One region of the Terrabacter sp. Soil810 genome, then DNA from elsewhere that is predicted to be linked to it. Evidence: predicted binding sites of a transcription regulator. Region 1 holds the regulator's gene; the other holds the start of a gene.

Evidence for each region. The regulator HspR, encoded in region 1, represses chaperone genes until heat shock. The targets are predictions, from matches to a motif close to AAGTTGAGTCNNNNNGACTCAACTT.
Region 2: the regulator HspR is predicted to act here: its motif matches at 10,756-10,780, upstream of ASG96_RS02570 (ATP-dependent Clp protease ATP-binding subunit).

Annotation. Positions count from the first base shown of each region.
Region 1 covers NZ_LMSW01000016.1:199,477-215,018, reverse strand. Annotated here, with positions in the region: gene ASG96_RS21775 (DUF3626 domain-containing protein) at 1-178, opposite strand, end outside; gene ASG96_RS21770 (dienelactone hydrolase family protein) at 272-1,012, shown strand; gene ASG96_RS21765 (alkaline phosphatase D family protein) at 1,101-2,816, shown strand; gene ASG96_RS21760 (hypothetical protein) at 2,828-3,664, shown strand; gene ASG96_RS23910 (hypothetical protein) at 3,661-4,482, opposite strand; gene ASG96_RS23905 (MFS transporter) at 4,458-4,754, opposite strand; gene ASG96_RS21750 (MarR family winged helix-turn-helix transcriptional regulator) at 4,963-5,439, opposite strand; gene ASG96_RS21745 (sorbosone dehydrogenase family protein) at 5,495-6,763, opposite strand; gene dnaK (molecular chaperone DnaK) at 6,990-8,921, shown strand; gene ASG96_RS21735 (nucleotide exchange factor GrpE) at 8,918-9,595, shown strand; gene ASG96_RS21730 (DnaJ C-terminal domain-containing protein) at 9,685-10,695, shown strand; gene ASG96_RS21725 (heat shock protein transcriptional repressor HspR) at 10,732-11,184, shown strand; gene ASG96_RS21720 (ATP-binding protein) at 11,300-14,440, shown strand; gene ASG96_RS21715 (ANTAR domain-containing protein) at 14,594-15,289, shown strand; gene ASG96_RS21710 (hypothetical protein) at 15,299-15,542, shown strand, end outside.
Region 2 covers NZ_LMSW01000001.1:567,891-583,432, forward strand. Annotated here, with positions in the region: gene ASG96_RS02520 (A/G-specific adenine glycosylase) at 1-644, shown strand, start outside; gene ASG96_RS02525 (PPOX class F420-dependent oxidoreductase) at 761-1,150, opposite strand; gene ASG96_RS02530 (ABC-2 family transporter protein) at 1,260-2,054, shown strand; gene ASG96_RS02535 (ABC transporter permease) at 2,056-2,862, shown strand; gene ASG96_RS02540 (ATP-binding cassette domain-containing protein) at 2,859-3,791, shown strand; gene ASG96_RS02545 (amino-acid N-acetyltransferase) at 3,870-4,376, opposite strand; gene ASG96_RS02550 (LCP family protein) at 4,373-5,521, opposite strand; gene ASG96_RS02560 (FtsX-like permease family protein) at 5,655-6,986, opposite strand; gene ASG96_RS02565 (ABC transporter ATP-binding protein) at 6,983-7,873, opposite strand; gene ASG96_RS02570 (ATP-dependent Clp protease ATP-binding subunit) at 8,039-10,657, opposite strand; gene ASG96_RS02575 (hypothetical protein) at 10,929-11,669, opposite strand; gene ASG96_RS02580 (nucleoside deaminase) at 12,070-12,555, opposite strand; gene ASG96_RS02585 (cyclopropane-fatty-acyl-phospholipid synthase family protein) at 12,552-13,304, opposite strand; gene ASG96_RS02590 (lactate 2-monooxygenase) at 13,411-14,697, opposite strand; gene ASG96_RS02595 (maleylpyruvate isomerase N-terminal domain-containing protein) at 14,783-15,542, opposite strand, start outside.

The sequences.
Region 1 (15,542 bases):
CGAACTGGGAGCGGTAGACGCCGTCGCGGGCCATGACGGCGATAACAGGCTCGCCGCGCACGAGCCGGTCCGGGTGGAAGTTGAGGGTGACGCGCAGCGTCGGGTCGAGCGCCGGCCCGGCCGAGAGCCCGCGGACGTGCGCGAGCGCGCGCCGGACGGCATACGGCTGCGAGGTCACGGGCTCATCCTCACATCCGCGCCTCGCCTCGCGGCGGCGTCCGCGGGGACCCTGACACGCGGCACCCTCCGGGTCACGGGGTAGGAATGGTGCATGGGCACGAAGATCGACCTCCCCGAGCACGACCTCACCGCCTACCGGGCCGACCCCACCGGAGCGCCGCGCGGCGCGGTGGTCGTGATCCAGGAGATCTGGGGCCTGGCCGACCACATCAAGGACGTCGCCGACCGCGTCGCTGCCCAGGGCTACGTCGCCGTCGCTCCCGACCTGCTCGGGCACGTCGGTCTGACTCCCGAGGTGGGCGCCCGGATCTTCGAGCTGATGTCCAGCGCGTCGGAGGAGGACCGGCTCGCCGCGCAGCCGCAGATGCGCGCTGCGACGACCCCCGCCCGGCAGCCGGAGTTCGCCGCGTGGGCGGTGCCGGCACTGCGCGCCGTCGTCGACTCCCTCGTCGCCGAGCCCGGCGTCGACGGCCGGGTGGGCGTCATCGGCTTCTGCTTCGGGGGGACGTACGCGTTCGCCCTCGCGGCCGCCGACCCGCGGCTGCGCGCGGCGGTGCCCTTCTACGGGAGCTTCCCCGAGAGCGCCGACCCCGCCACGATCGGCTGCCCCGTCCTCGCCTTCTACGGTGAGGACGACCACGGCATCACCGACGGGGTGCCCGAGCTCGAGTCGCGCCTGGAGCAGGCGGGCGTCGACTTCACGGCGCGGGTCTACCACGGCGTCGGGCACGCCTTCTTCAACGACACCTCGCCGTCGAAGTACCACGCCGAGGTCGCCGCCGACGCGTGGGAGCGGACGCTGGCCTTCCTCGACGAGCACCTGCCCTCATGACCTCCCCACCCCGCCGGGCGTGGCCTGCCACAGGGTTCTCGCCGGTCTTTCGTCCCACGGGCACACCCGCGTGCGGTAGGCCTGTGGGATGACCGACACCGCCACAGCGCCGGACCCCGGCAACCCGCTCGTGCTCGGCCCCATGCTGCGCTACATCGGCGAGACGGACGCGACCGTCTGGGTCGAGGCCTCCGGCCCCGGAGTTGTCACCGTGCACACCGACGGTCGCGACTGGACCGCTCCGACGTTCATCGTCAAGGGGCATCACTACGCGCTCGTGGTCGTCGACGGCCTCGAGCCGGGCGGGTCATGGGACTACACCGTCAGCATCGACGACACCCCGGTCTGGCCCGAGCCGGACAGCGCCTTCCCGCCACCGCGCATCCGCACCATCGACCGCGGCCGGCCCACCCGCCTGCTCTTCGGCTCGTGCCGTACCACGGTGCCGCACGACCGCGAGGGCCACCGCACCAACGGCGTCGACGCCCTGCGGACCCTCGCGCTCGCCCTGGCGCGGGGCGAGGAGGAGTGGCCCGACCTCGTGGCCTTCCTCGGCGACCAGGTCTACGCCGACGAGACGTCGGAGGCGATGCGCGAGTTCATCGCCGCCCGCCGCGACATCACCGAGCCGCCGGGCGAGGAGATCAAGGACTACGAGGAGTACGCCCACCTCTACCAGCTCGCCTGGGGCGACGCCGCGAACCGGTGGCTGTTGTCGACGGTGCCGAGCTGCATGATCTTCGACGACCACGACATCCGCGACGACTGGAACACGTCCTGGACCTGGCACGAGGAGATCAACCGGACGCCGTGGTGGCACGAGCGCCTGATGGGCGGCCTGTCGTCGTACTGGGTCTACCAGCACATCGGCAACCTCTCGCCGTCGCAGCTCGCCGACGACGAGATCTACGCCAGGGTGCTCGAGGCCGCCGGCGACCGCACCGCAGACCCGACGGCGGGTGAGCTCGACCTGACCGAGGCCGTCTTCGACCTCTCGCGCCGGTCGGACCGCCACCCCGAGGTCTACCGCTGGAGCTTCCGGCGCGACCTCGGCGACGTCCGCCTCGTCGTCGTCGACTCGCGGGCCGCTCGAGTCCTCGAGCCGAAGCACCGCTCGATGCTCGACCCCGACGAGATGCGCTGGCTCGACGAGCAGCTGACAGGCGACGTCGAGCACCTGCTCATCGGCACGTCCCTGCCGTTCATGCTCCCGCCCGGCCTGCACGACCTCGAGGCGATCGACGAGGTGCTCGCCATGGGCACCCACGGACGTGTCATCGCCGACCGGGCCGAGAAGGTCCGGCAGTCCATCGACCTCGAGCACTGGGCCGCCTTCAACGACGGGTTCGTCGAGGTGTTCGACACCGTCATGCAGGTGGCGCGGGGTGAGCGCGGCGCGGCTCCGGCGAGCGTCGTCTTCCTCTCCGGCGACGTCCACAACTCCTACGTCGCCGAGGTCGTCGACGCGAGGACCCGCCACGGCGCGACCTCGCGCATCATCCAGGCCGTCTGCTCGCCGATCCGCAACCCCATGCCGCGGATGGTGCGCGTCATGATGTCCGCCTTCGCCCGCGGGCTCGTGGGTCCCATGCGGTTCGTCGCCGAGCACTCGAAGCGCGTGCCCGACCCTGCCTACCCGTGGGTGGTCACCGACGGGCCGTGGTTCGACAACTGCCTCGCCGAGCTCACGGTCCAGGGCCGGGACCTGTCGATCGTCTGGCGGGGCGGCGAGATCCGCGACGGCGACGACGCCCACCCGGTGCTGACGACCGTGTCCAGCGTGCGCCTCCCGGCAGCAGGCTGACGGGCCAGCACGTGGACGAGGTCGAGCGGCGGATCGCGCTGGCGCGCAAGGCCGTCCGAGCGTATGCCGAGAACCCCAAGGTCGCGGCGGCGCTCATCGGCGGCTCGGTGGCCCGTCGGCTCGCCGACGCGGCGTCCGACATCGAGCTCGACGTCTACTGGTCCTCACCGCCGACGGCGGCGGACCGCGAGGCAGCCATCGAGGGCGCCGGGCTCACCCGGGTCTACGCCGAGGAGGACGAGCACGAGTGGGCCGACGGCCTGCTCGTCGGCGGCGTCAAGACCGACGTCAGCGGCTTCGTGACATCGACCATCGACACCTACCTGGACCGGGCGCTCATGGGCGACACCGAGGCGGAGCTCCAGGTGCGGGTCACGGCCCTGCGCGACGGCATACCGCTGCACGGGCACGACGTCATCGACGCGTGGCGCGCCCGCTGCGACGGCTACCCGGAGGCGCTGGCCGTCGCCCAGGTGCACCAGGCCCTCGACCTGCGACCCCGCGAGCGGCTCGAGATGCTCGCGGACCGGGACGACGTCGTGCTGCTGCACCGCGACCTCCTCGACGGGGTGCAGGGCGTCCTCGACGCCCTCTTCGCCGTCAACCGGGTGTGGATGCCACACCCCTTCCACAAGTGGCTGGACCGTGAGGCGACGCTGCTGGCCCACCGTCCGGAGCGGCTCGTCGAGCGCACCCGGGCCCTGCTCGTCGCGTCCCCGCACGTCGCGGTCGCCGCGCTGGTCGCCCTCGTCGAGGAGACGTACGACCTGGCCCTCGAGCACGTGCCGGACGCCGACGTCGCCCCGCTGCGCGCGGCGTTCGAGCAGCGCCGGGTGGTCGAACCCTAGGTGCGGCGCAGCCGTCCGCCGAGTCCCTGCGGCGCGTCGGGCACCGGTGGTGTGGCGGGGTCCGGCCCGAGGGCGGGTGCGGCTTCGGGGCATCGGCGGCGGAGGGAGCGGTCTATGGCCGACATCGCGAGGAGCAGGACCGAGACGACCGTGAGCACCACGGCGAGGGCGTGCAGTCCTGCGGTGTCGGCACGCTCGGGGAACGCGGCGGCGTTGGCGGCGGCGGCGACCATGGCGCCGAGGTACATGGAGGTGCGCAGCAGCCCGGCCGACGAGCCGAGGCGGTCGGGGTGGGCCTGTCGGTAGAGGGCGTTCTGGTTCGCCAGGCCGATGAGTCCCTGCGGCACCCCGACCACGCCGACGACGGCGACGACGAGCCAGAGCGGTGAGTCGTCGTGGAGCAGGGGCAGCCCGAGGCAGGCGAGCACCTGCAGCGCGCCGCCGACGACGAGCTTGCCGCGCACCTGCTCACGACGACCGAAGACCGTCGTCACCGCGATGGCCACGACGAACATCGGCAGCAGCGCGAGCCCCGCGCCCGTGGCGGTGAGGCCCCGGCCCTGCTCGAGCCACTGGGTGAAGCCGTAGAGGAAGGCGTAGCTCACCGTGGAGGCGAGCAGCTGCCGGACGTACGTCGCGACCAGGGGAGCGTTGCCGGCCAGGAGGCGGACGTCGATGAACGGGTCGTCGGCGCGCCGCTCGCGCAGCACCAGGCCCGTGACGGCGACGGCGACGACGAGCAGGAGCGGCCAGCGCGCCGCCGCCGGCTGCATGAGGAAGAGCAGCAGTGCGGTCAGGGTCGCGGCGAAGAGCGCCATGCCGGTGACGTCGAGCCCCCGTGGGCGCCCGTGTCGTCGTCGCGGTGCAGCTGCTCCTCGCGGGGCAGGCGCAGCGACCCGAGAACGAGGCAGGCGAGCGCGAGCGGCACGTTGACGGTGAAGATCGTGCGCCAGCCGCCGAGCCCGATGAGCAGGCCGCCGACGGTCGGGCCGATGACGGCCACCGTCTGGTTCGCCGCGGAGAGGGCGGCGAGCACGCCCGCGGGCGAGTCGGTGCCGGTGCGCACCGACTCGCTGCGGATGAGCACCATCGAGGCGGGAGCCAGATCGTCGAGGATGGCGGAGCACCGAGGGCCAGGCCGATCGGGACGAGCGCGACGGCGAGCATCGAGGAGTTGACGGGGTTCAGCACCGACCCGAGCACCATCGGCGCGACGAGGCGCCGGTCGAAGCGTCCGGCCGGCGGGGTGCGTGCACGGTCCGTGGCCTCGGCGGCCGCGCCGGCCTCGGCAGCGCGGGTCATCGGCGCGCGAGCCGGTCGAGCAGGACCATGGCGTCGATGACGGTGCGGCGCTCGGCCTCGGTGAAGTGGTCGGTGAGGGCCCTCGAGAGCCACTCCTCGCGGGCGGCGCGGCTGACGTCGATGCGGCTGCGCCCGGCGGTCGTGAGGGACACCAGCTGGCGGCGGCCGTCGGTGGGGTCGGGGCGGCGTTCGACGAGGCCGCGCTCCTCGAGGACCGCGAGGGTCGCCGCCATCGACTGCGGCCGCACCTGCTCGCCGGCCGCCAGGGCGCTGGCGGTCGCGTCGCCGTCGCCGAGTAGCCGGCTCAGCACGGCGGTCTGGGAGGGGGTGAGACCGTCGAGCTCGGCGACGTCGCGCAGCCGGCGACGCAGTCGGCTGAAGGTCACCCGGATGTCGTGGGCGGCGCGGCCCGCGGTCGGCGCGATGGCGTGCGAGCCGTCGGTCGCGACTCGGGTGGTGCTCCTTGATGCCATGACTCGACCGTAGAACTCGACAGGTGAAACTGTCCAGTCACACCTGTCGAGTTGGTCACGTGACGCGGACGAGCAGGATGCGGTCGTCGCCGGCTCCGGGGCTCTGGCGACCGTCGCGGTTGCTCGTCGTCACGAGCAGCGTGTCCGGCCCGACCGTGAGGACGCCGCGCAGCCGGCCGTAGCGTCCGACGAGGAAGTCCCGGGGAGCCGCCGCGGTCCCCGTGCCGTCGAGGGGGATCCGCCACAGCCGCTGCCCGCGCAGGGCAGCCATCCACACCGAGCCCTGGGCGATCGCGATGCCGCTCGGGGAGTCCTCGGGTGGGCCCCACTGGGCGACGGGGCCGGTGACCCCGGCCCTGCTCGTGCGCCCCTCCGTCTGCGGCCAGCCGTAGTTGCGACCCGGCCGGATGAGGTTGAGCTCGTCCTCGCTGTGGTCGCCGAACTCGGAGGCCCAGAGCCGACCCGCGGCATCCCACGCGATGCCCTGCACGTTGCGGTGCCCGTAGGACCAGACGAGCGTCCCGAAGGGGTTGCCGGGAGCCGGGCGCCCGGCCGTCGTCATCCGCAGGATCTTGCCGCCCAGCGAGCCCTTGTCCTGGGCCACCGCCGGTTGCTGCGCCTCGCCGGTCGTCGCATAGAGGTAGCCGTCCGGGCCGAACGCGAGACGTCCGCCGTTGTGGTGCACGTTGTGGGGGATGCCCGTGACGAGCACCCGCGGCGTGCCGAGCTGGCGACCGGCCGGTGCCGTCGGGTCCCAGGGGATGGCGGCGATCCGGTTGTCGCCCGCGGTCGAGTAGTACGCGTACACGAGGCGGTCGTGCGCGAAGGTGGGCGAGACGGCGATGCCGAGCAGGCCCGCCTCGCCCTGCTGGGCGACGTTCGAGACGACGCCGGGCACGGTGCCCACACGGGTGAGGTGAGAGGCGGCGACGTCGAGCCGGTAGATGCGGAAGCTGTCGCGGGCCGAGACGAGGACGGTCCCGTCCGGTAACCGGGCCAGGCCCCATGGCACGTCGATCCCGGTGGCGAGCGTGCGCACGACGGTCGCGCTGCCCGTCGCCCGGCCGGCCCTCGACGTGGGTGCGGGGCTCGTCGGGGTGGCCGGGCCGCTGGACGTCGTCGTCGAGGACGGCGTCGGAGTCGTCGGTGAGGGTGCGCTGCTCGTCGTCGGGCTGGACGGGGGCGCGGAGGTCGTCACCGCTCTCGTGGTGGCGGCGGTGGTCCCGGTCGGCGCCGGCGGGCCCGACGAGCAGGCTGTCGTCGAAAGCCCCACCAGGCCGAGGACGGTGGCCGCGGCGAGCGCGGTGCGGGTCGTGTGCGGCATGAGGCACCTCCCGCCACCGACGCTAGCGACGGACCCTGTGGCGTGCACCGGGCGCCCTGCCCCGGCGGGAACAATCCCAGCGACCCCAGAGTTGAGTGGGGTGAGCGCAAGATTTGCGAGTGCGGTTTTGACAATCACGTCGGAGCCGGAGCAGATTGAGCGAGGACCTGTTTCACCAGACCACCAGCAACACCCGGTCTCCACCTAGATCATCAAGGAGTCACCCATGGCACGTGCCGTCGGAATCGACCTCGGTACCACCAACTCGGCCGTCTCCGTCCTCGAGGGCGGCGAGCCGAGCATCATCTCAAACGCCGAGGGCGGTCGCACGACCCCATCCGTCGTCGCGTTCTCCAAGAACGGCGAGGTGCTCGTCGGCGAGGTCGCCAAGCGCCAGGCCGTCACCAACGTCGACCGGACGATCCGCTCGGTCAAGCGCCACATGGGCACCGACTGGAAGTCGCCCGAGATCGACGGCAAGACGTACACCGCCCAGGAGATCAGCGCGCGCATCCTCCAGAAGCTGAAGCGCGACGCCGAGTCCTACCTCGGTGAGACCGTCACCGACGCCGTCATCACCGTCCCCGCCTACTTCGACGACGCCGAGCGCCAGGCCACCAAGGAAGCCGGTGAGATCGCGGGCCTCAACGTCCTGCGCATCGTCAACGAGCCCACCGCTGCCGCCCTCGCCTACGGCCTCGACAAGGGCAAGGAGGACGAGCTCATCCTCGTCTTCGACCTCGGTGGCGGCACGTTCGACGTGTCCCTCCTGGAGGTCGGCAAGGACGCCGAGGACGGCTTCGCCACGATCCAGGTGCGCGCGACCAACGGTGACAACCACCTCGGTGGCGACGACTGGGACGACGTCGTCGTCCAGCACCTCATCACCCAGGTGAAGAACAAGACCGGCCAGGACCTGTCCAAGGACAAGATCGCGATGCAGCGCCTTCGCGACGAGGCCGAGCGCGCCAAGAAGGAGCTCTCCACCGCGACGAGCACCAACATCTCGGCGCAGTACATCTCGATGACGCCCGAGGGCCCGATCCACCTCGACGAGAACCTCACCCGCGCGCAGTTCGAGCAGATGACGAAGTCGCTCCTCGACCGCACCAAGGCGCCGTTCCACAAGGTCATCGAGGACGCCGGCATCAAGGTCGCCGACATCGACCACGTCGTGCTCGTCGGCGGCTCCACCCGCATGCCGGCCGTCAGCAGCCTCGTCAAGGAGATGACCGGCGGCAAGGACCCCAACAAGGGGGTCAACCCCGACGAGGTCGTCGCCATGGGCGCGAGCCTGCAGGCCGGCGTCCTCAAGGGTGAGCGCAAGGACGTCCTGCTCATCGACGTCACGCCGCTCTCGCTCGGCATCGAGACCAAGGGTGGCCTGTTCACCAAGCTCATCGAGCGCAACACCGCGATCCCGACCAAGCGCTCCGAGATCTTCAGCACCGCCGACGACAACCAGCCGTCGGTCCTCATCCAGGTCTTCCAGGGTGAGCGCGACATCGCGCAGCACAACAAGTCGCTCGGCACCTTCGAGCTGACCGGCATCGCGCCGGCCCCGCGTGGTGTGCCGAAGATCGAGGTCACCTTCGACATCGACGCCAACGGCATCGTCAACGTCTCCGCCAAGGACCAGGGCACCGGCAAGGAGCAGAAGATGACGATCACCGGTGGCTCGGCCCTGTCGAAGGAAGAGATCGACAAGATGGTCAAGGACGCCGAGGCGCACGCCGACGAGGACCGCAAGCGTCGCGACGAGGCCGAGGCCCGCAACCAGGCCGAGCAGCTCGTCTTCTCGACCGAGTCCTTCCTCAAGGAGTCGGGCGACAAGGTCCCGGCCGACGTCAAGACCCCGGTCGAGGAGTCGCTCGCCGACCTCAAGGCCGCCATCGCCGAGGGCTCAGAGGCCGGCGCCGACGAGATCAAGGCCAAGGTCGAGGACCTCAACACGAAGTCCCAGGCCATGGGCCAGGCCGTGTACGCCTCCGAGCAGGCCTCCGCGAACGCCGCCGCGGGTGCCGCCGGGCAGGACGGATCGCCCTCCGGCGACGGCGCGTCCGGCACGTCCGGCACGTCCGGTGCCTCCGACGCGTCCGACGACGACGTCGTCGACGCCGAGGTCGTCGACGACGACGAGGTCAAGGACGCCAAGTGACCGAGTCCCCGAAGCACGGCACGTCCGGCGAGCAGCCTGACGTGACCGCATCGGGCGCGACGGGTGCCGGCGGCGACGCCGCCGGCACCCCGCCGCGGGGCGGTTCGGCCCACGGCGAGCGCCACCACACGTACTACGAGGGCGGCCCGGGCGCCTCGTCCGAGCCCGGTGGTGAGGACGAGTTCGACCACACCGCAAGCGAGTCCGGCGAGCCCTCGGAGGCCGAGGGCGTCGTCCTCGCCGAGGAGGACACCATGGCCGCAACGCTGCTCGCCGACCTGCAGCGACTGCAGGCCGAGTACGTCAACTACAAGAAGCGCGTCGACCGCGACCGCGAGGTCATCCGCCACACCGCGGTCGGCAGCGTCGTCGAGTCGCTGCTCCCGGTCCTCGACGACATCCACATGGCCCGCCAGGCCGGCGACCTCGCCGACGGTCCGTTCGCGTCCATCGCCGACAAGCTCGAGGCGACCCTCGGCCGCTTCGGCGTCGAGCGCGTCGGTGAGGCCGGCCAGGAGTTCGACCCCAACGTGCACGAGGCCCTCATGCACGTCGAGGCCGAGCTCCCCGAGGGGGCAACGGGCACCACCGTCGTCCAGGTGCTCCAGCCCGGCTACCGCATCGGTGACCGGCTGGTCCGTGCCGCCCGGGTCTCGGTTGCCGACCCCGCCTGAGACGTCCGCCGCCGGGCTGCACACGCAGCCCGGCGGCATACACGATGATGGGAGCAGCGTGAGAGTCACCGTGAACGAGGAGGTGCGCCATGGCTAGTCAGGACTGGTTCGAGAAGGACTTCTACGCGATCCTCGGCGTGCCCCAGGACGCCGACGCCGCGACGATCAAGAAGACCTACCGCAAGGTCGCGCGCACGATGCACCCCGACCACAACGTCGGCGACGCCAAGGCGGAGGAGCGCTTCAAGGAGGTCGGGGAGGCGTATGCCGTCCTGTCCGACCCCGAGAAGCGCCGCGAGTACGACGCGATCCGCGCCATGTCGCACGGCGGCGCCCGCTTCACGGCAGGTGGCGCGGGTGGGCAGGGTGCCGGCTTCGAGGACATCTTCTCCGCCTTCGGCGGAGCGGGGGCTCCCGGCGGCCAGCGCGTGCGCTTCGACACCGGCGGCGCAGGTGGTCAACCCAACCTCGAGGACATCCTCGGTCAGATGTTCGGCGGTGGTGCTCCCGGCGCCGGCTACGGCGGCTACGGCGCGCCGGCCGGGCCTCGCCCCGGTGCCGACGTCCAGGCGAGCACGCGCATCGGCTTCCGCGACGCCGTCGAGGGCTCGACCGTGTCGCTGAGCTCGCCCGACCTCGGCCGCATCAACGCCCGCATCCCCGCCGGGGTGAAGGACGGCCAGCGGATCCGCCTGCGCGGCAAGGGTCGTCAGGGCGACCCGGGAGCTCCGGCCGGCGACCTCATCCTCACCGTGGCCGTCGACAAGCACCCGGTCTACGGGCGCGACGGCGACAACCTCACCCTCGACCTGCCCGTCACGTTCGCGGAGGCGGCGCTCGGTGCGACCGTCGCGGTCCCGACGCTCGACGGCGGCTCGGTCAAGGTCAAGGTGGCCCCGGGCACGCCGAGCGGACGCGTCCTGCGGCTCAAGGGCCGCGGCGTCAAGCGTGGCGACCACACGGGCGACCTGCTCGCCAAGGTCCAGGTCGTCGTGCCGCAGCGGCTCACCGACGAGGCGCGCGAGGCCGTCGAGCGGATGGCCGCCGCTGAGAACGGCCACGACCCGCGGGCCGACCTCTTCCAGCGCGCCCGAGCCTGACCACCACCGACGAGACCCGACGGACGGAGGACGACGATGGCCCGCAAGAGTGCCCGCCCCGGTGGGCACGACGACGACGCGCCGGTCTTCGTCATCTCCGTCGCGGCCGAGCTGGCGGGCATGCACGCCCAGACGCTCCGGCAGTACGACCGGCTCGGTCTCGTGTCGCCGTCGCGCACGCGTGGCGGCGGCCGGCGCTACAGCACGCGCGACGTCGAGCTGCTCCGCGAGGTGCAGCGACTGTCGCACGAGGGTGTCTCACTGGCCGGTATCCAGCGCATCCTCGACCTCGAGAACCACGTGGCGGCGCTCCGGTCGCGGGTCGAGGAGCTCGCCGCCGAGCTGGCGGCGGCCCAGGCCGCCCTGTCTGCCGGGGCCCGGGTCTTCGCGGTCGGTCCGCGCGGAGAGGTGGTCGCGGTCCGACCCGGCCAGCGTCCGCCGCGCGCCCCGTCGTCGCAGGCGCTCGTCGTGTGGCGGCCGGAACGCTAGCGTCCCGGCTCGCGGGACCCCCCGCGTGTGCCACACTGTGCTCGCCTCAAGCAGACGGGGCGCCGTTGTGGAATGCCGCCGGAGGCAGCTTCTTGACCCCAGTCCCGGAGGTCGTGTGACCCCGCACCACCCGGAGGGCGCCCTCTTCGGCGCCCCCATGACGAACCCGCACGGCGTGCCGCCGCGTCAGGGCGAGATGCTCGACCTGTTCCGCCGCACCGACTGGTCCGCGACACCGCTCGGCCCGGTCGAGACGTGGCCGGCCAGCCTGCGCATCCTCGTGGACGTGTGCCTGTCGTCGCGCTTCCCCATGCTCGTGTGCTGGGGTCCCGACCTCGACATGGTCTACAACGACGGCTACCGCACCCTCCTCGGCGAGAGCAAGCACCCCGATGCGTGGGGCCGGCCGGTGCGTGAGGTGTGGCCGGAGGTGTGGGACGTCATCGGACCGATGTTCGAGGGCGTCACCACGGGTGGCCCCGCCACGTGGGTCGAGGACGAGCTGCTCGTCGTCGACCGTGCCGGCTACCTCGAGGAGGCCTACTTCACGTGGTCCTACGGCGCCATCCACGACGAGGCCGGAGCCGTCGTGGGCGTGCTCAACGTCGCGACCGAGACCACCACGAAGGTGCTCGCCGAGCGTCGTGCCGACGTCTCGGCCCGTCTCGTCGCCGCGCTGGCCGACGCCGAGGACTCCGAGGACGTACGCCGTCGCGCCCTCGACGTGCTGGGTGCCGACAGCCACGACCACCTCGCGAGCGACCTCCGCTGGGCTGCACCCGGTGACGCGCTGCCGACGGTCGACGACGAGGGCCGCCCGGTCCGGGTCGTCCCCGTCGTCGAGCCCGGCCTGCTCGAGCCCACGGCACACCTGCTGCTCACCGAGAACCCCCGTCAGCCGTGGGACGCGACGCTCCAGGTCTATGCCGAGCTGTGCGCCTCCCACGTCGCGATGGCCCTGAGCGGTATCCGCCGCCTCCAGGACGAGCGCGACCGCGCCGAGGCCCTGGCCGAGCTCGACGTGGCCAAGTCCGACTTCTTCGCGAACGTCAGCCACGAGCTGCGCACGCCGCTGACCCTCATCGCCGGCCCGGTGCAGGACGCCCTCGCCGCCGACGGCCTGGACCCCGAGCAGCGCCAGCGCTTCGAGCTGATCCGCCGCAACACCGACCGCCTCGCGGGCCTCGTCGACCGCATCCTCGACCTCACCCGGGTCGAGGCCGGGGCGGTCGAGCCGCACTGGGTCCCGGCCGACGTCGAGGAGCTGACGACCGGCATCGCCGCGAACTTCCGCCCGGCCATCGAGCGCACGGGACTCGCGTTCGAGGTGGTCTGCGACGACCTCGACCACGAGGCCTACGTCGACGTCGACATGTTCGAGCGCATCGTGCTCAACCTGCTCTCGAACGCCCTGAAGTTCACCGCGCGCGGCCGGATCTCGCTCCACTTGGGCGGCGACGAGCACGGGTACGCCGTGTCGGTCACCGACACGGGCATCGGCATCGCCGAGAAGGACCTCGACCTCGTCTTCGACCGGTTCCGGCAGCTCGACCGCGGTGACGACCGGCGGTCGCGCGAGGGCGCCGGCATCGGCCTGTCGCTCGTGCGCCAGCTCGTCGACCTGCTCGGGGGCCGGGTCGCCGTGCAGTCGCGGCAGGGCCAGGGCAGCACCTTCACCGTGTCGTTCCCGTGGGGCCGGGCGGCCGAGCGTGCCGCGTCGCGCCCGTCGATCACGCCGCGCTCGGCCGAGTCCTTCATCCACGAGGCGAGCAGCTGGGTCGTGCGCGACGAGGTCGCGGCGGAGGTGCAGCCCGCCACCGACGGTGCGACGTACCTCCCCGGCCCGGCGTCACCGACCTCGAGGGGCGGCGACGTGCGACCGACGCTCCTCGTCGTCGAGGACAACCACGACATGCGCGACTACATCGCGCGCCACTGCGTCGTCGACTTCGACGTCGTGTCGGTGCGCGACGGGGTCGAGGCCCTCGACCACCTCCGCACCCGGCGCCCGTCGATCGTCCTCGCCGACGTCATGATGCCGCGGATGGACGGCCTCACGCTCGTGCGCGAGATCCGCGCCGACCCGGGTCTGCGGGACCTGCCGGTCGTCCTGCTCTCCGCGCGTGCGGGCGTCGAGGCCAGCACGACCGGGCTGCTCGAGGGCGCCGACGACTACGTCGTCAAGCCCTTCCAGCCGCAGGAGCTCCGCGCGCGCCTCGCCGCCAACCTCGTGCGCGCTCGGTCGCGCTCGCGCGACGCCGCCTGGCTGCGGGCCATCCTCGGCGCCATCCAGGAACCGTTCGTCGTCGTCGACGGCGAGGGTCTCGTCATCCAGGTCAACGACGTGTTCACGCGGACGTTCGGCTGGTCCCTCGCGGACGGCCCGATCGTGCCGCCCTACCCGTGGTGGGTCCCCGAGTCGGAGTCGTCCGACGAGCGTCGCCAGCACCAGCGACGGATGGAGCTGCTCCAGTCCGGACGACCTGTCGAGGACGACCGCTACCGCATCCTGCGCCGTGGTGGCGGCGAGGCGTGGGTTCACGTCCGGTCGGCGAGCGTGCCCGGCACGGCCGAGCACGACGGCTTCGTCATCGTCGTCGTCCGCGACGAGACGCGCGAGCGCGAGTCCCGGATGCGGCGCGAGCTCGCGGCCCGGATTGCTGTCGACCTCGCCGTCGCCGAGGAGCTCGACCAGGTCCTCGCCACGGCCGTCACCGGCTTCACCGTGCTCTTCGACGGTGCGGTGACGCTGCGCGTCTCGCCGACGAAGGGGGAGCCGGTCGTGCTGTCCCCGCGCGGACGTGTGGCGGTCGGCGACCTCGACCCGGGCGTACGCCAGGGGCTCGAGTCCTCGCCGCACCGGCACGACGTGCTCGTCGGCGACAAGCGAGAGGGCCTGCTGCTCCTCCCGACGGTGCACGAGTCCGACTGTCGCGCCTGGGTCCAGTTCGACGAGCCTCGGCTCGTCTCGAGCGACGAGCTCATCGTCGGCGACCTGCTCGCGCAGTCGCTCGGCCAGGCCGTCGACCGCGTGGTCGCGCAGCGGGCCCGCGCGCAGAAGGAGCACCAGCTCGAGCAGGCCATCGAGAGCCACCGGCTCATCGGCCACGCCGTCGGTGTCCTCATCGAGCGCCACCGGATCACGGCGACGCAGAGCTTCGAGATGCTGAGGCAGGCCTCGCTCAACCGCAACATCAAGCTGCGCGAGCTCGCGGCCCGGGTCGTCGAGAGCGGGCAGGACCCCGACCAGGCCTGACCGCCTCTGTCGCGTGCGTGCGGCCTTGTGCCGCGCGGGAATTGGCCGTGCCTCAATTTGGTCGTGTCGTGTTTTGTCCGGCGGCGTGGCGGGATGCAACACTGTGCTGCCTCCAAGTTCGCGGGCCTTCCCACGCATACCCTGGAGGCCCCGTTGAGCGTCCTGCGTCCGGCGATCACAGCGAACGACGACGACCGTCCGCTCGACACGGCAGTGCGCATCACCTCGGCGGCCCGCCAGCTGGTGCGCTCGGAGGACCTCGAGGAGGCTCTCGCGGTGGCCGCCTCCGCGATCGGCGAGGCACTCGCCGGCGAAGCCGTCCTCCGGGTCACGGCGACCCAGCACGACCTCCTCGCCAGCGCCTCCGGCGTCGTCCCGCCCTCGGCGCTGTCGCCGGCGGTCCGGGAGGTCCTCTCCGGGCCCCTCGAGACCGGCGGGACGACGGCAGACCCCCGCGCCGGCGACGGCGCCCGCGGCATCCTCCTGGAGTCGTCCGGCATCCACGCCACGTGTCGGGCCTGGGCCGGGGTGGGTCGCAGCCCCGGTCCGGGCACGGCCCAGCGGACCGTGGCCGAGCTGCTCCTGCACTCGCTGGCACAGGCGGTGGACCGGATCGTCACGGTCGACCGCTTCCGCCAGAACGAGGCCAACCTCGAGCGGGCCGTCGAGAGCCACCGGCTCGTCGGCCAGGCGATGGGCATCCTCATCGAGCGCCACCGGATCGTGTCGGAGGAGGCCTTCCACGTGCTCCGGCGCGCGTCCCAGGACCACAACGTCAAGCTGCGCGAGGTCGCCCAGCGCGTCATCGAGACCGGCGCGGAGCCCGACGACGTCGTGGGACGGCCCTAGTCTGGGACCGTGAGCCCGACGGACGACGCGCCGCACCTCATCGTGCTTCCGGAGCGCGAGGCTGCCGAGGCGCTCGCCGACGAGCTCGAGGCCGAGGGGCTCCCCGACGTCCGGGTGGTGCGGGAGGCGCTCGCGGGCGAGGACGACTCCGAGGACCACGAGTGGGCCGTCTACGTGCGCACCCCCTCCGACCCGGCGTATGCCGTCCGCTTCCAGGCGCTCGCCGCGGCCCACGACGGCTGGTACGACCCCG
Region 2 (15,542 bases), on a different contig from region 1:
GACGGCTCGGCTACCCGCGCCGGGCCCTCCGGCTGCACGAGGCGGCAGGGGTGATGGTCGAGCTCCACGGCGGCGAGGTGCCGGACACGCCCGAGGGGCTGCTGGCCCTTCCCGGGGTCGGTGCCTACACGGCCGCAGCGGTGTCGTGCTTCGCCTTCGGCATCCCCGAGGTCGTCGTCGACACCAACGTCCGGCGTGTGCTGGCCCGCACCCTCGAGGGCAAGGCCTTCCCGAACCTCACGCTCAACCGGGCCGAGGCACGGCTGGCCGCGGACTCGATGCCCGCCGACCGCGCGACCGCGAACACGTGGAACGTCGCCGTGATGGAGCTCGGTGCCCTCGTCTGCGTGGCACGAGGTCCGCGCTGCGACGAGTGTCCGATCGCCGACCTGTGCGCGTGGAACGTCGCCGGTCGGCCGGCCTACGACGGACCGCCCCGGCGCGGCCAGTCCTGGCACGGGACCGACCGTCAGGTCCGGGGCGAGCTGCTGCGCCGCCTGCGCGACGCCCACGCGGCGCTCCCGCTCTCGCGTCTGGAGGACTCCGCCGACGACCGGGTGCAGGTCATGCGCTGTCTCGACTCGCTCGTGGCCGACGGTCTCGTCGAACCCCTGTCCCGCAACCGCTTCAGCCTCCCCACCTGACGGACTCTCCTTCCCGCCCCGACCACCCTCGAGAGCGTGGGACGCAGCGCCCAGTCGACTGTGACCAGGCGCTCACCCGAGGCGGCGGGGGCTCGGTCGAGGGGACGGGCGGGCGTTCAGAGGTTGCCGAGGACGGACCGCACGTCGACGGCGATCACCACGCGCTCGGGGTTGGGGCGAGGCTCGCGGTAGCGGGCGGCATACCGCTGCTCGGCATCGGCCACGGACGCCGGGTCGTCGAGGACGCGCGCCGTGCCCTGGAGCGAGAGCCAGTGGCGGCCGTCGACCTGACAGAGCACGGCCTGGCAGCCGGCAAGGGCGTTGCGCGCCTTGCGGCTGCCCCGGCTGGTGATGACCCGGGCGATCGACGTCTCCGGGTCCCACGTGAACCCGACGGGCACGACGTGCGGCGAGCCGTCCGGTCGCAGCGTCGTCAACGTGGCGAGGTGGCGCACCGACATGAACTCGAGGGCGGCAGAGGACAGGTTACGGGGAGGGGTCGCCACCCGGGCCAGACTACGAGACGCCGTGTCCGGCGGTCCCGGACGTGTCCCGTTGAAGCCGAGCCGGCTCCTCGGTAGCGTGGCCCCTTGTGCCTGCCCTCGTCCGACCGTCGTGAAGACCTTCTGGCTGCTCGTCCGAGCCGGCTTCAGGAGGCACTCGACGTACCGGTTGGCGCTCCTCGCCGGGATGACGACGAACTCCGTCTTCGGTTTCATCCGCGCCTCGATCCTGCTCGCAGCGCTCGCCTCGGCGGGCACGGCCATCGGCGGCTACGACGCTCCCACGACGATCGCGTTCGTCTGGTGGGGTCAGGCGCTGCTCGGCACGGTCAACCTGTGGGGATTCGCCGAGGTCAAGGACCGGGTGCGCACGGGTGACATCGCCGTCGACTTCCTGAGGCCCGTCAATCCCCAGATGGCTTATCTCGCAGGCGATCTCGGACGGGCGGGCATCAACCTCGTCGGTCGCGGCCTGCCTGCCCTCCTGCTCGGTGCGCTCCTCTTCGACATGGCCTGGCCGCCGTCCGCCGTCAGCTGGGCCTCGGGCGCGGTGTCGGTCCTGCTCGCGGTCGTCGTCGCCTTCGCCGGCAACTTCGTCATCAACCTGCTCGCGTTCTGGCTCGTCGAGATCCGCGGCATCACGCTCCTGTGGATGATCACGGGTGGCCTGCTCTGCGGTCTCTACCTGCCCGTGCCGTGGTTCCCGGACTGGCTGCGCACCATCGCCAACTGGTCGCCCTTCCCGTCGATGCTGCAGAACCCGATCGACATCCTGGCCGGTCGCGTGGTCGGGGTCGACATCGTGTCGGCGGTCGGGGTGCAGGTCTTCTGGGCCGCCGTGCTGCTCGTCCTCGGACAGGTCGTGCTGCGCGCCGGTCGCCGTCGTCTGGAGGTGCAGGGTGGCTGAGGTGACGCTCTCCCAGCGGCTGCGCCCCTACCGGGTGCTGCTCGCCTCCCGGGCCCGCGCGCAGATGCAGTACCGCGCGTCCTTCGTCACCGACATCCTCGGAACCGTCGGCGTCGGTCTCGCCGAGTTCGCGGAGGTGTGGGTGATCTTCCACAACGTCGACGTGCTCGGCGGGCTCGACTTCACCGCGGCCCTGCTCGTCTTCGCCCTGTCCAACCTGGCGTTCTCGCTCGCCGACATGTTCGTCGGTCACCTCGACCAGCTGCCGCGGTACATCCGCGCCGGTCAGGTCGATGCCTTCTACGTCCGTCCGCTGCCGCTGCTGGCCCAGCTCATGACGAGCGACCTGTCGCTCCGGAGAGTCGGGCGCCTGTCCGTGGCACTCGTCGCCCTCACCGTCGCACTGACGACCGCCGACATCACCTGGTCGGCGGAGACCGTGGCGCTCATCGTGCTGAGCGTCGTCAGCGGCACCGCGATCTTCTCGGCCCTCTTCACCGCCGCGGGCGGCCTCCAGTTCTTCCTCGTGGACGGCGCCGAGTTCACCAACGCCTTCACCTACGGCGGGTCGTATGCCGCCCAGCAGAGTCAGCAGGTCTTCCCCGACCCGCTCCGCATCTTCTGGACGTTCGTCGTGCCGACGGCGTTCGTCGCCTACATCCCGGCGGTCGCGATCCTCGACATCGAGGACCCTCTCGCGCCCACCTGGCTCGCCTGGCTCACACCCCTGGCCGCACTGCTGGCCTGGGGCATCGCGGCGGCGTGCTGGCGACTCGGGACCCGTCACTACCAAGGAGCAGGCGGATGAGCATCATCGAGACCCGCGACCTCGTGCGCGACTTCAAGAAGACGCGCGCCGTCGACCGGATGACCTTCTCGGTCGAGCCCGGTGAGGCGGTCGGATACATCGGCGCCAACGGCGCCGGCAAGTCGACGACGATCAAGATGCTGACCGGCATCCTCAAGCCGACGTCCGGGCACGTGCGCACGTGCGGGCTCGACCCGATGCGCCAGCGGGTGGAGGTCGCGCGTCGCGTCGGGGTGGTCTTCGGCCAGCGCTCGCAGCTGTGGTGGGACCTGCCGCTCCGCGACTCGTTCGCGATCCTCGGGGCGATCCACCGGATGGACGAGCCGTCGACCCGGGCCCGCACCGACGTGCTCGTCGAGCAGCTCGAGATGGGGCCGCAGCTGGGCACGGCGGTGCGCTCGCTCTCGCTCGGCCAGCGGATGCGGGCCGAGATCGCCGCCGCGCTGCTGCACTCGCCGGAGCTGCTCGTCCTCGACGAGCCGACGATCGGTCTGGACGTGCTGTCCAAGCAGCGGCTGCGTGAGTTCCTCGTGGCCGAACGTCGGGAGCAGGGCACCACCCTGCTCCTGACGACGCACGACATGGGCGACATCGAACGGCTCTGCGACCGGGTCCTCGTCGTCGACCACGGCCGGCTCGCGTTCGACGGCACGTTGACCGGCCTCGCCCGCACGGTCGGCGCTCAGCGCATCCTCGTCATCGACCTGGCGCAGCCGACACCCGACCTCGCCGACGTCCCCGGCGCGACCCTGGTCGAGAGCGAGTCGGACGGGCTGCGCCAACGGCTCTCCTTCGACGCCGAGGCCACGACGGTGGCAGCCGTGCTCGCCCACGTGTCCTCGCGCCACGAGGTGCGCGACCTGACGATCGAGGAGCCCGACATCGAGGACGTCGTCCGGCGCATCTACGCGGCCTCCGGTCGCGGCTGACGTCAGCGTAGAGAGACCACGTCCCCGCTTCGTCGCCTTTCGACGGTGGGGAGGGGGCCGGACGTGGCCTCTCGACGGTCAGAGGGCGCGGAGCATCCGGGTGTTGCCGAGGGTGTTGGGCTTGACGCGCTCGAGGTCGAGGAACTCGGCGACACCCTCGTCGTAGGAGCGCAGCAGCTCGGCGTACACGTCCATCGGGACGGCCTGGCCCTCGATGACCTCGAAGCCGTGCCGGACGAAGAAGTCCGTCTCGAAGGTCAGGCAGAAGAGCCGCTCGACACCGATCTTTCGCGCGTCCTGCACGAGCTCCTCGAGCAGCCGGCCACCGAGGCCGGTGCCGAGCTGGTCGGGGGCGACGGCCAGGGTACGGATCTCGGCGAGGTCCTCCCACATGACGTGCAGCGCGCCGCAGCCGACGACGCGACCGTCGAGCTCGGCGACCCGGAACTCCTGGAGGCTCTCGAAGTACGTCACAGCCTCCTTGCTGACGAGCACCCGGCGCTCGGCCAGCGGCGCCACGAGGGCCCGGATGGCACGGACGTCGGAGGTCCGGGCCCGCCGGATCACGGGAGTGTCGCCGCTCACGAGAGGTTCCCGTCGCGGAACTCGGCGAAGAGGCTGCGCGCCTGGTTGCCGAGGACGACGATCGACTGCTGGCCCGCCCAGCCGAAGGCCCCCTGGGCGACCCCCCGTCCCACCTTGAGCGGGCTCAGCTGGTGCAGGCCTGCGGTGAAGGTGAGGATCTGCTCGGCCGAGAGGTTGCTCTTCCCGACCTTGCTGAAGCTCGTCAACGCCGACGGGATCGCGATCGGCCCGGCGAGCTTGGCCTTGATCGCCGCGGCCAGGATGACCTCACCCTGGTGTCGAGACCTGCCGAAGTCCCCGTCGGGCAGGGTCTTTCGCTCGCGTGCGTAGGCGAGTGCCTCGGCGCCTGACAGCGTCTGGGCGCCCGCCTGGATGACGAGGTTCTTGGCGTGCGATGCCACCACGGTCTTCGGGATGACGATGGGGACGCCGCCCTCGGCGTCGACGATCTTCTTGAAGCCGCTGAAGCCGAGCACGACGTAGCCCTCGACGGGCAGCCCCGTCACGGACCTGACGGTGCTCACCTGGGCGCGCGGGCCGCCGAACACCATGGCCGAGTTGATCTTGCCCTTGCCGCCGGTCGACAGGGGGACCCACAGGTCGCGGGCCATGCCCATGACAGCGCCGCCGCCCTTGCCGTCGACGCCGATGACCTGGAGCACGTCGGCGCGGGTGCGCTCGAGGGGCTGGCCCTTGCGGGCGTCGGACCCGATGGCGAGCACCCAGCGCGGTCCGCCGCCGAGGCTCGGCGTCGGCACCCCCAGGGACGGCCACCAGCCGCCGACGACCTTCCACGTCGGTCCGACGGCCAGGGTCACGTCGTCGCCGGCGGTGACCACGGCGACGGGCGTGCCCATCCACGACCCCACCTTCGCCGTGGCGTCGACCGAACCCGTCGCGGCCTTGCGCGTCGTGAGCGCCTTCGCCGCGGTGGGGGAGGACGTATGCGTGAGGTCGCCTCCGGCATACAGGGTGGAGACGAGCGCGGCGAGCGGCGCAGGCGCCCCGCTGACGTGGACACCCGAGGTCGCGGAGCCGGATCCCGACGGGCTTCCCTCGGACGAGGAGGCGGGGCCCGACGACGCGCCGGGACTGCTCGGGGCGCCGCTCGAGCACCCGGCGAGCGCCAGGGCTGAGACCGTCACCGCCGACCCGACGCGCACCACGACGGACCTGTGAGCACGCGCCGGACGACGGACGACGGACGGGCTCACGGGCGGGTCCACGGGGTCGGCGGGGCGGTGCTCTGAGATCACCGCCCCACCGTAGACGAACCGTTCATGCGACGCGGGACGCCGTCCGCACGAGCGACCGCGATGCCAGCACGGAGGCCAGGACGACCGCCCCGGCGACGGCCGACGTCACGACGAACCGCACGACGAGGCCCCCGTCGAGAGCGCTCGAGAAGGGCAGCATGAGCACGAGCACGAAGCCGGCCGACAGGGCGATCGTCATCGCCAGGGGCAGCGCGACCTCGAGGGCGCGGGCACGGTGCAGCGAGCGCTCGCTCGTGCCGGCGAGGGCCAGTGCGCGGTACTGCTCGCCCTGGTCGAGGACCCGGGCTGCCTGGACGACGCCCGTCGACGTCGCACCGACGATGGTGATGATGACGAGCGTGACGAGCGCGCCCGTGCCGAGGTCGTCGGCGAGGTAGCGCTCGAGCGGCGTCGTGGGGTCGTCGACCGAGGCGAGGCTGGTGAACCCCACGACGACGACGGCGAGGCCGAGGGCGCCCACGGCGCGCCACGTGCTCTTCGGGTCGTCGGCGATGCGCCTCGCTGCGAGCAGGCTCGCGGCGGTGGGGGCGAGTCGGGCTGCGACGCGGCCGGCCACCATGACGACCCACGGGCCGACGGCGTTGACGGCGAGGATCATCGCGCCGAGGACGAGCACGATCGTCATCCGCTGCGGCTCCTTCATCGGGGTGATGACGAGCACCCAGGCGGCCCCGGCAGCCAGCGCGAGGACCACGCGCAGGACGCTGAGGCGCTTCGGGCTCGTGCGCGCCGCGACGCCGAGCGGGCTGATCGCGACCCGTGCGAGGCTCGACGCGCCGGACACGATCGCCACGACGACCACGGCCGCGACGACACCGAGCGTCTGCCCGAGGGGCAGCACGAGTTCGCGCAGCTCGAACGGCCGGCCCTGGAAGCTCAGCCGGGCCACGAGCGGGAGGACCGCGAGGTAGACGACGACGCCGGCCAGCGCGCCGAGGACGGCCTGGGCCGCCGCCTCGGCGAGCGTCATGAGCGTGACCTGTCCGGACGTGGCCCCGGCGAGCCGGAGCGCGGCCAGGCGCTGGTCGCGGCGGGCGATGGCGAGGCGCGCGGCGACGCCGCCGAGGGTGAGGATCGGGATGACCATGCACGTCGTCGCGATCCAGGCGAGCGTCACGTAGAGGTTGCCGAGCGCTGCCTCCTCGGAGAGACGGCCCTCGAGTCCCCCGGGCGGGAGCGGGTTGCGCGCCTCGAAGGCCCGGAGCCCCGCGACGCAGACGAGCAGGGCCGCCGTCGCCACGGCGAACGAGACGACCGCGAGGACTCCGGGCACGCGGTTGTCCGCAGCTCCCGCGCGACGGAGTCGCCACCACAGACCGGTCGCAGCCCTCATCGCGCCACCACCGCAGCCGGATCGGCCGGGTCGACAGCGTCGACAGCGTCGGCTGCGTCGGCAGCGTCGGACCCGGCGGCGATGCGACCGTCGCGGACGCGGACGACCCCGTGGCACCAACGGGCGACGTTCTGGTCGTGGGTCACGACGACGAGGGAGGCGCCGGTGTGCGCCGCGAGCTGCGTCAGGTGGTGCATCACCTCGGCGCTCGTCGTCTGGTCGAGCGCACCGGTCGGCTCGTCGGCGAAGACGACGCCGGGACGGGCGACGAGCGCGCGGGCGATGGCCACCCGCTGGGCCTGCCCTCCCGAGAGCTCGCCCGGGCGGCGCTTCTCCAGGCCGGAGAGACCGAGGGGTGGGAAGAGGGCCGCCGCTCGTGCCGTGGCCTCCGAGCGGGACGTGCCGCCCAGCATGAGCGGCAGGGCGACGTTCTCGATCGCCGGCAGCTCGGGCAGCAGCATCCCCTGCTGGAAGACGAAGCCGAAGTCCTCACGGCGCAGCACCGTCCGCTCGCGGTCGGACATGCGTGCGATGTCGCGGCCGCGCCACAGCACCTGGCCGCCCGTCGGTCGCAGGATGCCGGCGAGGACGTGCAGCAACGTCGTCTTGCCCGAGCCGGACGGACCCATGACGGCGAGGCTCTCGCCGGCCCGGATCGTCAGGTCGACACCGCCCAGCGCCGGCGGACCCGCGGAGGCCGAGCGTCCGTAGGTCATCACGAGGCCGCGGGCCACGAGGTCGCTCCCGGGGTCGCGGCCGGAGTCGCGCCCGGGGCTGCGCCCGGCGTCGACCGCCGGCGCAGGCGACGGGACGGGCGGGGCGAGCGAGGGGGAGGTCGGGCGCTCGGGGGCACCGGCCGGCATACGGGACGGGTCGTAGTAGCTCATGGACCCACCCTCGCCGCGGCGGGACCGGCCGCACATCGGGCCGTGGTCGCGTTCCGCGCGGGACGGCATACGACCCCGGTATGAGCTCGGGAGGGCGGCGTACGCCGAAGGGGCCGGGGACGTGATGTCCCCGACCCCTTCGGTCAGTCGCGCGACTCGCGCCGGTCAGCGCTCGGTGCCGGCCAGACCAGCATCCGGGTAGATCTGGTCGTCGGGCACGGCCGGACCGGTGGTGATGTTGACCCCGAGCGCCTCGTCGAGGGCAGCACCCTCGGGAAGCTCCGGGAGGTCGTCGGCCGGCCGGTGCGCGGCGTCCGGGTGGGCCATGTTGGAGAAGGTGAACGTCTCCGCCTTGCCCTCGCCCTCCGTGTCGACCTTGACGTACTGGCCGGAGGAGAAGTCCCCGAAGAGGATTCGCTCCGACAGGGCGTCCTCGATCTCGCGCTGGATGGTGCGGCGCAGCGGGCGAGCACCGAGCACGGGGTCGTAGCCCTTCTTGGCCAGCAGGTCCTTGGCGGCCTGCGTGAGCTCCATGCCCATGTCCTTGTCCTTGAGCCGCTTGTCGAGCTTGGCGATCTCGAGGTCGACGATCTGGATGATCTCGGCGCGGCTCAGGTGCGGGAAGACGATCGTGTCGTCGACTCGGTTGAGGAACTCGGGCCGGAAGTGCTGCTTGAGCTCGTCGGTGACCTTCGCCTTCATCCGCTCGTAGTCCGAGCGGCTGTCGGGTCCGGCCGAGAAGCCCATGTTGGCCTTGGAGATGTCTCGCGTGCCGAGGTTGGTCGTCATGATGATGACGGTGTTCTTGAAGTCGACCATCCGACCCTGCGAGTCGGTGAGGCGGCCGTCCTCGAGCACCTGTAGCAGCGAGTTGAAGATCTCCGGGTGGGCCTTCTCGACCTCATCGAAGAGCACGACGGAGAACGGCTTGCGGCGCACCTTCTCGGTGAGTTGGCCGCCCTCCTCGTAACCGACGTAGCCGGGAGGCGAACCGAAGAGCCGGCTCACCGTGTGCTTCTCGGAGTACTCGGACATGTCGAGCTGGATCAGCGCGTCCTCGCTGCCGAAGAGGAACTCGGCGAGCGTCTTGGCGAGCTCGGTCTTACCGACACCGGTGGGGCCGGCGAAGATGAACGAGCCACCGGGGCGGCGCGGGTCCTTGAGGCCGGCACGGGTGCGGCGGATCGCCTGGGACAGCGCCTTGACGGCGTCGTCCATGCCGACGATGCGCTTGTGCAGCTCGTCCTCCATGTGGAGCAGGCGGCTGGACTCCTCCTCGGTCAGCTTGAAGACCGGGATGCCGGTGCTCGCCGCCAGGACCTCGGCGATGAGCTCCTCGTCGACCTCGGCCACGACGTCCATGTCGCCCGACTTCCACTGGGCCTCACGGGCGGCCTTCTCCTGGCGCAGGCGCTTCTCGTCGTCGCGGACGCGGGCCGCGCGCTCGAAGTCCTGGCCGTCGATGGCCGACTCCTTCTCGCGCACGAGCGCGGCGATCTTCTCATCGAACTCGCGCAGGTCCGGCGGAGCCGTCATGCGGCGGATGCGCAGTCGCGCGCCCGCCTCGTCGATGAGGTCGATCGCCTTGTCGGGCAGGAAGCGGTCGTTGACGTAGCGGTCGGCCATGTTGGCCGCCGCGACGAGGGCGCCGTCGGTGATCGTCACGCGGTGGTGTGCCTCGTAGCGGTCACGCAGACCCTTGAGGATCTCGATGGCGTGCGGCAGCGTCGGCTCCTGCACCTGGATCGGCTGGAAGCGCCGCTCGAGGGCCGAGTCCTTCTCGATGTGCTTGCGGTACTCGTCGAGCGTCGTCGCACCGATCGTCTGCAGCTCACCGCGGGCGAGCATCGGCTTGAGGATGCTCGCGGCGTCGATGGCACCCTCGGCAGCACCGGCACCGACGAGGGTGTGGATCTCGTCGATGAAGATGATGATGTCGCCGCGGGTGCGGATCTCCTTGAGGACCTTCTTCAGCCGCTCCTCGAAGTCACCGCGGTAGCGGCTGCCGGCCACCAGCGAGCCGAGGTCGAGGGTGTAGAGCTGCTTGTCCTTGAGCGTCTCGGGCACCTCGCCCTTGACGATGTCCTGGGCGAGGCCCTCGACCACGGCGGTCTTGCCGACGCCGGGCTCGCCGATGAGGACGGGGTTGTTCTTGGTGCGGCGGCTCAGCACCTGCATGACCCGCTCGATCTCTTTCTCACGTCCGATGACCGGGTCGAGCTTGCCCTCGCGGGCAGCCTGCGTGAGGTTGCGACCGAACTGGTCGAGCACGAGGGAGCCCGCGGGCGTGCCCTCGGCCTGGCTCTGGCCGACGCCGGCGCCGGCCTTCTCGCCGCTCTGCCCGCCCTGGTAGCCGGAGAGCAGCTGGATGACCTGCTGGCGGACCTTGTTGAGCTCTGCGCCGAGCTTGACGAGGACCTGGGCGGCGACGCCCTCGCCCTCGCGGATCAGGCCGAGCAGGATGTGCTCGGTGCCGATGTAGCTGTGGCCGAGCTGGAGCGCCTCGCGGAGCGAGTACTCGAGGACCTTCTTCGCGCGGGGCGTGAAGGGGATGTGGCCGGTCGGGGCCTGCTGCCCCTGGCCGATGATCTCCTGGACCTGGGCCCGGACCGCTTCGAGCGAGATGTCGAGCGATTCGAGGGCCTTCGCGGCGACGCCTTCGCCTTCGTGGATCAGACCCAGGAGGATGTGCTCGGTCCCGATGTAGTTGTGGTTGAGCAGGCGAGCTTCCTCCTGCGCGAGGACAACCACCCTTCGGGCCCTGTCGGTGAACCGTTCGAACATGTTCTTCTCCTGACTGATCGAGAGACATCTCGATGCTATCCGTGCCCGCTGTGGACGAGCACACCCCGACCAACGCCGGTCGTGTCCCTCCTGTTCCCATCCTGAGCGTGATCGGCTCAGGTTCGGCTTCTGTTCGCCGTGAGCGGACAGATGCCGAGAGGCGTGTCCTGATCCTTGCGTATGCCGTGTCGTGCCCGCACGTCGCGACGGCGCGTGTCCCCCGGGCTTGCCTGCACCTGCGCGCCGACGCCATTCCGGCGCCATTCCGGCGTCAGGCCGGGACGGCCAGGTCGCCCGGTCTGCTCGGGAAGTACCGGCGCCACTCGTCGTTCAGTCGCGGCACGATGACGAGCCGCCGGATCCGCGCGTCGTCGAGGGCCTCGTCCCGACCGAGGTCGGTGAGCCACTGCTCGTCCGACTCGGCGTGCTGCCGACCGTCGTACTCGATGATGTGGGGAAAGGGGAGGTACGTCAGGTCGTAGCGGCGTAGCAGGGTGCCGTCGTCGTCGTGGACCCTGTGGTCGACCTCGGGCTCCGGCAGGCCGGCGAAGACGATGAGCAGTCGCAGCCGCGTCTCCATCGGTGAGTCGACGCCGGCCCGGACGAGCGTCGCTGCGCGGCGAGCCAGTCGGGAGTAGGGCCCTCGATGCTCGCGGGTCGCCGACACGAGCTCCTCGGGCGTCGTGCGACGCCGTCGCACGAGCGAGTCCCCGAGCACGACGAGGTCGACGAGCGAGAGCTGGTGGGCGAGGTCGAGGAACGTCTGCACCGGCGATGTCATCCGGATGCCTCGCCAGCGCACGACCCGCTGCCCGACCTTCGCTCGGTGGCCGGCGAGCCCCTCGCCCCTGACGCGGTGACGACGCGACGTGACGTGGACGTCGGGATCATCGGGCACCACTGCGCCGAGCAGCCGCGCGGCCGTGTGGTGCGAGACGTAGCTGTCCGGCTCCGCGACCAGAAGTGCGGCACGGGCGAGCAGGGCAGCGGTGAGCGGCTGGTAGACGGACACGTACACACCGTGGAACGGTGCGCGGTACCGACGCCGCAGGTCCCAGGCGGTGAGCCCCGCAGGCGCCTCGGATCGCCGGAAGGGCGAGCCCGCTTGTACTGTCATGCAACCGACGATCCAGCACATCGTGAGGCTCGCGCCGTCGTTCTCCACAGCCCTCCATCTCGGGGCCGCGGCGTGGGTGTGGGCTGGGTTCTTGGCTCCGGCCCTCCATCTCGGGGCCGCGGCGCGGGAGGGGTGGTGACTCGAACCGTTCTGCCACCACTCGGGGGCCGCGGCGCGGGTGTGGGCTGGCTTCTTGGCTCCGGCCCTCCATCTCGGGGCCGCGGCGCGGGAGGGGTGCGCGGAAGGGTGGTGACGTGACGGCTGGCTGGGTGCGGTCGTATGCCGGGGGGCTGCGTCAGGGGCGGCCGTGGGCGAAGCGGTCGTGGAGGTCGCGGACCTCGGCCTCGAGCTCCGGGGCCGGACCGTCGACGACCGCGCCCGGCACGACGTCCCGGATCGACAGCGCAGCGACCGGTGACGCCGCGGCACCCCACGCCGACCGCCACGCGCCCAGCTGGGCCGAGCTCACGGCATACGCGATCCGGCCGAGGCCGACCCAGGCGTGGGCGGCCGAGCACATGGGGCAGTGCTCGCCGGAGGTGTAGACGGTGGCGGCCGCGCGCTCCTCGGCGGTCAGGTGCGCTCCCGCCCAGCGGGCGATGGCGAACTCGGGGTGCTGCGTCGCGTCGAGCGCCACGACGTGGTTGTGGTCCTCGAAGAGCACCTCGCCGTCACCCGAGACGAGGACGGAGCCGAAGGGCTCGTCGCCGCGCTCGAGGGCGAGGCGGGCGAGCTCGACGGCCCGTCGCAGGTGGACGAGGTCGGTGGCGTCGAGGCTCATGCGACCCTCCCGGTGACGAGCGCGAACGTGACGAAGGCACCGCCGTCGGCCTCGAGCATCCCCTGCACGGGCGAGGTGGGCGCTCCCTTGAGCTCCATGACGGCACGTTCCCACAGCAGCCAGTTCGCGCAGGCGTCCGGCTGGTTGCGGGCGGTGACGGACGCGAAGGCGCGGCTGAACTCCCACTGGCTGCGCAGCCAGTCGGCGGTGTGCCACGCCGCGGACTCGGCGCCGACGACGCGGTCGATGTGCTCGGGGATCTCGCCGAGCTCGCGCACCTCGCTCGTCAGGGCGGGCGTCGCGACGCCGACCTGGCCACCGGGCTTGAGGAAGGTCGCGAGGTAGGGCGGGTAGTGGTCGCCGGTGCCGAAGTACTCCCACGCGTCGATGCTGACGATCGCGTCGAACGAGCCGCGGCCGAAGGGGAGCGCGTGCGCGTCGACGCGCATCGCGAGCACACGGTCGTCGACACCCTCCTTCCGGAACACTGCGGCTGCCTCGGTGGGGTCGACCCACAGGTCGGCGGCGACGACGCTGACGCCGTACTCCCTCGCGAGGAAGACCGACGTCGCCCCGAGCCCCGAGCCGAGGTCGAGCACGCGCATGCCGGAGCGCAGGTCGAGGTCGGCGGCGAGGTCCTCGAGCAGCCACAGCGGGTGCGGGCCCATGTCGAGGTCGACGAGCCACTTCGCGTCGTAGCCGTTCGACTTGGGGTAGGCGTCGCGGGTCAGGTGGTCGAGAGCGGGCATGCCTCGATCCTCCGGGATGGGACCTGACGGCGTCGACTCCGTTCCATGCGGCGAGAAGTGGCCGCTCGACCAGGACGAGGTGGCAACAGTTGGCCTCTCGACGGTGTCAGGGGGCGGGAACCAGGCGTTCCGGGGTGAGGTCGGCGAGCGACGTGCACCCCGTCAGCGCCAGCTGGAGGTCGAGCTCGGCCCGCAGGTTGCGGAGCACCTCCGACACCCCGTCAGCGCCGGCCAGGGCCAGGCCGTAGACGTGCGGTCGCCCGATGCCGACGGCCGTCGCGCCGAGGGCAAGGGCGACGAAGGCGTCTGCGCCGCAACGGATCCCGCTGTCGAAGATCACTGGCACCGACGACCCCGCCTCGCGTACGGCCTCGACGACGCCAGGCAGGGCGTCGAGGGCGGCCACCGTCCGGTCGACCTGCCGGCCGCCGTGGTTGGAGACGTAGACGCCGTCGACCCCGGCCTCGACGGCACGACGGGCGTCGTCGGGATGGAGGATCCCCTTGAGCACGATCGGCAGGCTCGTCAGCGCCCGCAGCCGCGGCAGGTCGTCCCACGTCAGCGACGGACGGCTGAAGACGTCGAGGAAGGTCTCGACGGCCGCGCGCGGCTCGGGTGCCGTGAGGTTGTGGCGGGTGTCGCCCGGGTGGTTCCGGCTCATCGACACGAGGGTCGCGACCGCCGCGGGCGTGGGACGTGGCCGGACCGTCGGCCCGGCGGCCGCCACCCGCTGGCGGACGAGTCGCTGGAAGACGGGGTCCGACGTGTACTGCGCGATGCCCTCGCCCCGGGCGAACGGCAGGTGCCCGAGGTCGAGGTCGCGTGGACGCCACCCGAGGTATGCCGTGTCGAGCGTGACGACGAGGGCGTCGCTGCCGCACGCCTCGGCCCGCGAGACGAGGCTCTCGACGAGGTCGTCGTCGCTGCTCCAGTAGAGCTGGTACCAGTGCCCGGTCCCGCCGAGGGCGCGGGCGACGTCCTCCATCGGCACGGAGGCCTGGGTGCTGAGGATCTGGGTGACGCGCTGCTCCCGGGCGCCACGGGCGACGGCGAGGTCGGCCTCGTCGTCGGCCATCGACAGCACACCGACGGGTGCGACGAGGAAGGGGCTCTCGTGCCGTCGACCGAAGAGCTCGACCGACGTGTCGCGCTCGGTCGTGTCGACGAGCATCCGCGGCACGACGCACCACCGGGAGAAAGCGGCCACGTTGGCATCGGCGCTCGCCTCCGAGCCGGCCGAGCCTGCGACATAGGCGAACCCGCGTTTCGACATCACCTTGCGGGCGGCCGCCTCGAGCCGTGTGCCGTCGGTGGGGACCGCCGGTCGGTGGCCGAAGGCGCCGGCCCGGTAGATGGCGGACTGGACGGTCCTGCCGATGCCCTCCTGCGGCATACGAGCTCCTCTGGTCGCGCGGGTCCCGGTGCTGCGGGGGTGCGGCCCGGACTGGGCCCATCCTGCTACGCGGCCGACCCGGGGGTCACCAGGTGACGGAGACGGTCTCGCGCCACCAGCGTTCGAGCTCGTCGACGGGCTCGGCGGCGCCTCGGGTCCACAGCCGGAGGTAGAGGTCGACGGGGTCGCCGGTCAGGGTGTGGTCGGCGGCGGCCTCGGGAGACCCTGGCCTGACCCGACGGGTCCGGATCGGCCGGCCGGTGTTGAGCTCGACGAGCCAGGCGACGTCGGCGCCCTCGGGACTCACGAGGAGTCGGGTCGGCGCGCCGGGTGACGCGCCCTCCCTGCGGCGGGTGACGAAGCCGACGAGCAGCTCGTCGATGCCGTCGAGCGCGATGGCCGGCCGGATCCAGGTCTCGTCGGCGCGGGCGGGCCGTCCGAGCCGGGCCCCGAGCGCGTCGACGGCGTGGATCGTCGTCTCGTGGCACTGCCGGCGGGTCCAGAAGAGTCGTGCCGGCGGAGCCTCCTTGAGGAAGACGAACGCGTGGAGGTCGTCGGGGGCATCGACGACCGCCTGAAGCAGCGCGGTCGCGCCGTCGTCGAACCAGCCGAGCACGTCGGCTGACTCCCGTCCCTCGCGCTCGAAGGGCTCCGCCTCGTCGACGGTCTCGCCGCGCAGGTGGCCGGCGGCCCAGCGGTGGACCATGCCCTGGTGCGCGACGAGGTCGAGCACCGTCCAGCCGGGGCACGTCGGGACGGGGGCGTCGAGACCGGCGGCCATCGCGTTGGCGCGCAGGACCGTCGCCGCGGCCCCGAGGGCCTCGCCGAGATCGTCGAGGCCGACG